2 regions of the Micromonospora sediminimaris genome follow, and region 1 is predicted to be linked to the other one. Evidence: predicted binding sites of a transcription regulator. Region 1 holds the regulator's gene; the other holds the start of a gene.

The links. The regulator HspR, encoded in region 1, represses chaperone genes until heat shock. The targets are predictions, from matches to a motif close to TTGAGTNNNNNNNACTCAA.
Region 2: the regulator HspR is predicted to act here: its motif matches at 1,682-1,700, upstream of lon (endopeptidase La).

Annotation. Positions count from the first base shown of each region.
Region 1 covers NZ_BOPD01000018.1:7,942-11,351, forward strand. Annotated here, with positions in the region: gene dnaJ (molecular chaperone DnaJ) at 1-1,174, shown strand, start outside; gene Vse01_RS15415 (heat shock protein transcriptional repressor HspR) at 1,203-1,640, shown strand; gene Vse01_RS15420 (hypothetical protein) at 1,821-2,057, shown strand; gene Vse01_RS15425 (hypothetical protein) at 2,112-2,540, opposite strand; gene Vse01_RS15430 (cation:proton antiporter) at 2,712-3,410, opposite strand, start outside.
Region 2 covers NZ_BOPD01000005.1:56,359-59,768, reverse strand. Annotated here, with positions in the region: gene Vse01_RS02910 (hypothetical protein) at 1-977, shown strand, start outside; gene Vse01_RS02905 (histone-like nucleoid-structuring protein Lsr2) at 1,121-1,468, opposite strand; gene lon (endopeptidase La) at 1,725-3,410, shown strand, end outside.

The DNA of each region.
Region 1 (3,410 bases):
GAGTTCGAAGGACTGGATCGAGAAGGACTACTACGCGGTCCTGGGCGTGGCGAAAACCGCTCCCTCTGATGAGATCAAGAAGGCGTACCGCAAGCTGGCCCGCGAGTCGCACCCGGACCACAACCCCGGCGACGCCAAGGCCGAGGAACGCTTCAAAGCGGTGTCCGAGGCGTACGCGGTGCTCGGCGACGACGCCAAGCGCCGCGAGTACGACGAGATGCGCTCGCTCTTCGGCTCTGGCGCATTCCGGCGTGGTGCCCGGCAGGGCGGCCAACCGGGCGGTGCGCCGTTCGACGTCTCCGACCTGTTCGGTGGCGCGCAGCCGGGTGGTGGCCGGTTCGCCGGTGGCAACATCTCCGACCTGTTCAGCTCGATCTTCTCCGGTGGTGGCGGGGGTGCGGGCGCGCCGGGTCCGGCCCGAGGGCGGGACATCGAGACCGAGGTGGCGCTCGACTTCAATGACGCGGTACGCGGCGTGACCCTGCCGCTGACGCTGCGCGCACCCGGTGTCTGCGACACCTGCCACGGCAACGGTGCCAAGCCTGGCACCGCGCCGCGCACCTGCCCGGTCTGCCACGGTGCCGGGGTCACCAACCGGAACCAGGGTGCGTTCAGTTTTTCCGAGCCCTGCCGCAACTGCCAGGGCGTGGGCACGGTGGTGGACGAGAAGTGCCCGGAGTGCCAGGGCACCGGCGGGGTCACCAAGACCCGTACGCTCAACGTCCGCTTTCCCACCGGGGTGGCCGACGGCCAGCGGATCCGGCTGGCCGGCCGAGGCGAGCCGGGTGAGCGCGGCGGTCCGGCGGGTGACCTGTTCGTGCACGTGAAGGTTCGCCCGGACGAGGTCTTCGGGCGTACCGGCGACGACCTCACCCTGACCGTGCCGATCACGTTCGCGGAGGCCGTCCTCGGCACCGACCTGCGGGTGCCGACGCTCGACGGTCCGGTGACCCTGCGGGTGCCGCCGGGCACGCCGAGCGGTCGCATCCTGCGGGCCAGGGGCAAGGGGGTCAGTCGCCGGGACGGCCAGCAGGGCGATCTGCTGGTCACCCTGGACGTCGTGGTGCCGGCGCGGATCTCGGACGAGGCGCGGGCCGCGTTGGAGACGTTCGCCGAGCAGACTCCGCCGGCGGCGCGGGAACATCTCGACGCGCGGGTGCGTCGGTTCGGTTGATCGGTGAAGCGGTGCGGAGGTGAGCGGGATGGACGGGTTCGTCGGCTCGGATGACCCGGCATACGAGGCCAAGGTGCTGATGATCTCGGTTGCGGCACGGATGGCGGGCATGCATCCGCAGACGCTGCGCCAGTACGACCGGCTCGGCCTGGTGCAGGCCGGCCGGGCGGCCGGTGGTGGGCGGCGGTACAGCGTCCGGGACGTGGTGCTGCTGCGCGAGGTGCAGCGGCTCAGCCAGGACGACGGCGTCAACCTCGCCGGGATCAAGCGGATCATCGGGCTGGAGCGACTGCTGGAGCAGGCCCAGCAGCGGGTCGCCCAGCTGGAGGCGGAACTCGACGCCGCGTACCGCCGGATGGCCGAGCTGGAGTCGCTGGCCCGCTTTCCCGGTCGGGATCTCGTTCCCACCAACCAGACCTCGACCGCCCTGGTGGTCTGGCGTCCCCGACGCAGCTCCGGGCGCTGACGCCCGCCACGGCGAAAGGGGGGTGTGGCTCCGAGTGGGCCACACCCCCTTTCGCTTGTCCGCGGGCGCTGCGCCGCTCGTGTTTCCGCGAACCCGAGCGAGAGACAGGTTGTCTCGACTAGTCTTCAGAAATCAGGTCCAAACCATCTCAATCCGGACTCCGATCTGGCGGGGGGAGCCATGACGGAATCGGCGAGGAAGGTGGCCGAGGAGACGGAGCAACGCCTCGACGACCTGGCTGAGAACGTCCAGCACCGGTTCGACCGGATCACCAAGGGACGCTTCTCCGACCAGATCCAGGCCGGCAGGTTCAGCGGCCGGGGCGATCGGGTCGCCGCGGACAGCGGCCGGGTCGGCCATGGCGCCGGCCAGGCACGCAGCGATCAGCACCGTCGCGAGCGGGGCGGGTCGCGCTGACGATCCGCCGACGTGCGGGCCGGGAGCCACGGGGGGTCCCGGCCCGTTCGGCGTTCAGAGTCGGCGGTTCTCCCGCACCAGCCCGCCCTCGCACCACTCCCGGTACACGAAAAGCTCCGGTCGGGTCAGCAGTACCCGACTGTTGTGCGCCCAGGTACGCATCATCTCGTCGCCGTTGCGCTCGGCCTGGTCGACCAGCTTCCGAAAGCGACGCTTCGGATGTGCCCGGAAGTTCGTCCGGATCCCGTCGGCGGCGTAGATGTAGAGACAGTGCAGCGCGAACCGACGCGCCGGACAGCGGGTGTCCATGGCGAGGTCGAACAGCGTCGTCACCAACCGGTCACCGGAGACCAGCAGGTCCCAGTCCGGCGGCATCGACGTCAACGGGACGGAATCGGGGTGGTAAGCCCACGCTCGCAACTCCGCCGGGGTTGGATCGACGGGGTTGGCGAAGCCGTGGAACGCTGACTCCTGCACGCTCACCGGCCAACCTTCCGCTCTCGCCCGCGGGGGCGTCCGCCCACCGCGAACCCTGGCTGCTGGGGCGACACGTTAACGCGGTACCGGTGAGTACCGGTAGCCCCTACGGGAAGCAATTCGGCATCTCTTGGTCGACACGGGCCCTCCGGACGGTGAAATCGGCTGGTCCGACGCTCACGCCCGGTTCGACGCGGTCGCAGCCCGGGCCGGCTGCGCCGCAGCCCGGGCCCGTAGCCAACCCTTGAACCAGGCGAGGTCGGGCAGCCGGGCCAGCACCGGCCCGGTGACGACCGTGATCAGCACGTACGTCGCCGCCAGTGCCGCCAGCTTCGGTGAGACGGTGCCGGAGGCCACCGCGATTCCGGCGATGACGATGGAGAACTCGCCCCGGGGTACCAGCGCCAGGCCGGCACGCCAGCGGCCCGGTTCGGCGATGCCCGCCCGCCGGGCGGCCAGGTAGCCGGTAAGCGTCTTGGTTCCCATGGTGGCCAGCGCGAGCAGCAGCGCCGGTAGCAGCACCGGTGGGATGTGCCGTGGATCGGTGGCGAGGCCGAAGAAGACGAAGAACACGGCGGCGAAGAGGTCCCGCAGCGGAGTCAGCAGCTCGGTGGCATGGTGGGCGACCGGCCCGGAGAGCGCGATGCCGACCAGGAACGCGCCCACCGCCGCCGACACCTGCAACTTCGCGGCTACTCCGGCCACCAGCAGGGTCAGTCCGAGTACCCCGAGCAGCAATGCCTCGGCGCTGCCGGCCGACAACGCCCGGGAGAGGACGTTGCCATAACGAAGGGCCACCACCAGCACCGCGATCACGGTCAGCACCGCGACGGCGAGGGAGACACCCCCCTTGACGAACCCGACTCCGGCCAGCAG
Region 2 (3,410 bases), on a different contig from region 1:
GGCAGCAGACCGTCGAGGAGTGTCAGGAGACTCGCGACGGCACCGACGGCGCGACCGACGGCGCTTTCGCGGTGGCCTGCCCGGACGTGGTCAGCCGACTCCCGCAGGTGCCCGACCGGGCCCGCGCCGAGGTGGACCGCAACCTGAACGCGTTGCAGACCCAGATCACCGAGGCGGACGAGCGACTCGCCGCAGAGGGTGACCGCGGCGAGGGGTTCATCCGTAACGCCATCCTCAATCCGCTGGCCAGCAAGCGTCGAGCGACCATCGGCCGGATCACGATCGCCATCGACCGCTTCGGCCCCCGGCCACGCGGCCTCGGCAACCTCGCCACCTGCCAGGTGCAGCCGGTCGACAACAACAACGGCGGCAACGACGGCGGCAACGACGGCGGTAACGACGGGGACAACGACGGCGGTAACAACAACAACGGTCTCGACGTGCTGGCGAACAACTGTGACAACAGCCAGCTTCAGGCGCACGACGGTTTCCAGAACGGCAACCGCTGCATCAGCACCGCCTTCGGCGAGGTCGGTGCCGCAGCCAACAACCCGTCGCTGCTGATCACCGACTTCCCGCAGCAGATCAACCGTAACGAGGGCTTCTCGATCCAGGTCAGCACCCGCAACCTGGTCCGGGACCGGTTCCTCCCGGCCGGCCAGGGCGGCTACTACCTGGAGAGCTCGCTGCTCAACGGTGAGGGCCTGACCCGCGGTCACTTCCACACCGCCTGCCGGATGCTGAACAACACGGACGAGGCGCCTGCGCCGGAGCCGGTGCCGGCCTTCTTCGTGGCCACCGAGGACGGTGGCGGGGGCGCCCAGCCGGACCAGGTGACCATCCAGATCCCGGGCCTGCCGGACTCCGGCACCGCGCAGTGCGCGGTCTGGGCCGGTGACGGTTCGCACCGCATCCCGATGTCGGAGCGGGCCAACCAGACCCCGGCCTTCGACGCGGTGCGCATCCAGGTCAACTGACGCCGACGACTGAGGTCGTGCGGCTGAGACCAAACAGCGGGGCCGCCCGGAGAAATTCCGGGCGGCCCCGCTGCATGTAGGAAAGCCGGTGCAATCCTGCCGTGACCCGAGCCCTAACCGCGCCAGAGCGACATTCCCGCTGCTCAGCGGTTCTTGTACGCCTCGACCACCTCGACCGGGATGCGACCCCGTTCGGAAATCTTGTAGCCGTTCCGGACCGCCCATTCGCGGACGGCGCGGTTCTGCTCGCGGTTCATTCCGGGCGTGCCCGAACCGATGCCACGACGTGGGTTACGGCCCGTGTCGGCAGCACCACGGCCAAGGCGCCGGCCGGCATTGATAAACGGATCCAACGCCTTCCGCAGGACACCCGCGTTCTCGTCGGAAACGTCGATGGTGTACGCCACGCCATCCAGGCTGAACTCGACCGTACGGTCGGCCTTTCCGCCGTCGAGGTCGTCAGTCAGCACCGTGATTACTTGTTTGGCCATCGTCGATTACTCCCTGTGTCTGACGGGGTGTGCTCAAAGTTTGACTGATCGTCCGCCAATTACGCAACAAAAGCGCGCCCTGCGGCGGTTCGCGTTTTGCGTGACATCGAAATCCCCGATTTCGGATCTGCTCCGCGTGGGCGCGGCCGACTCACTGTGAGCCGCCTGCCGTGTGCTGGGTCACACGGCGGAACAACCGAGGCCCGTCGCGACTTGAGCCAGACACGCTCAACTCATACGCGATAGCAGGTGTTCGATGGCAACTCTTCCGGTACTTCCACTGACCGACGCCGTACTACTGCCCGGCATGGTCATTCCGGTGACCCTCGACCCGACCACCCAGGCCGCGGTCGACGCGGCCCGCGCCACCGGCGACCACAAGCTGCTCGCCGTGCCCCGCCTGGACGGCGAGTACGGCTCCGTCGGCGCGGTCGCGACAATCGAGAAGGTCGGTCGGCTGCCCAGCGGCGAACCGGCCGCCGTGATCCGTGGCATCGCCCGCGCCCGCATCGGCTCCGGAGTGCCCGGTCCCGGCGCGGCGCTGTGGGTCGAGGCGTCCGAGATCGACGAACCCGCCCCGGCCGGCAAAGCCCGGGAACTGGCCCGCGAGTACCGCGCCCTGGTCACCTCCGTGCTCCAGCAACGCGGCGCGTGGCAGGTCATCGACGCGGTGGAGCGGATGACCGACCTCGGGGAGCTGGCCGACTCGGCCGGCTACGCGCCCTGGCTCAGCCTGGCGCAGAAGACCGAACTGCTGGCCGCACCGGACGTCACCGCGCGGCTGGAACTGCTCGTCGGTTGGGTGAAGGACCACCTGGCCGAGCAGGAGGTCACCGAGCAGATCAACTCCGAGGTACGCGAAGAACTGGAGAAGACGCAGCGGGAGTTCCTGCTGCGCCAGCAGCTCGCCGCGATCCGTAAGGAACTCGGCGAGGACGCCCCGGACGGCTCGGCCGACTACCGGGCCCGCGTCGAGGCCGCCGACCTGCCCGAGAAGGTACGCGAGGCGGCCCTGCGGGAGGTCGGCAAACTGGAGCGGGCCAGCGACGCCTCCCCGGAGGCGGGTTGGATCCGTACCTGGCTCGACACGGTGCTGGAGATGCCATGGAGCACGCGTACCCAGGACAACACGGACCTGGCCGCGGCACGGGCCGTGCTCGACGCCGACCACGCCGGCCTGGCCGACGTCAAGGACCGCATCCTGGAGTACCTGGCGGTGCGCAACCGGCGCGCCGAACGTGACCTCGGGGTGGTCGGCGGCCGTGGCTCCGGTGCCGTGCTGGCCCTCGCGGGCCCGCCCGGTGTCGGCAAGACCAGCCTCGGCGAGTCGGTCGCCCGGGCACTCGGCCGGACGTTCGTCCGGGTCTCCCTCGGCGGCATCCGTGACGAGGCCGAGATCCGGGGACACCGTCGTACCTACGTGGGGGCGCTACCCGGGCGGATCGTCCGGGCGCTGCGCGAGGCGGGCTCGATGAACCCCGTGGTGCTGCTCGACGAGGTGGACAAGGTCTCCGTGGGGTACGCCGGCGACCCGGCCGCGGCCCTGCTGGAGGTGCTCGACCCGGCGCAGAACCACACCTTCCGGGACCACTACCTGGAGGTCGACCTCGACCTGTCCGATGTGCTGTTCCTGGCCACCGCCAACGTGGTGGAAGCCATCCCCGGACCGCTGCTGGACCGGATGGAACTTGTCACTCTGGACGGCTACACCGAGGACGAGAAGGTGGCCATCGCCCGCGACCACCTGCTGCCGCGCCAGCGGGAGCGGGCCGGGCTGACCACCGACGAGGTCGACGTGGACGCCGCGGCGTTGGCACGGATCGCCGGGGAGTACACCCGCGAGGCCGGCGTACGGCAGCTGGAGCGGGCCCTGGCGAAGATCATGCGGAAGGTGGCAGTGACCCTGGCCGACGACCCGACGCCCGCCCGCGTCGGCGCCGAC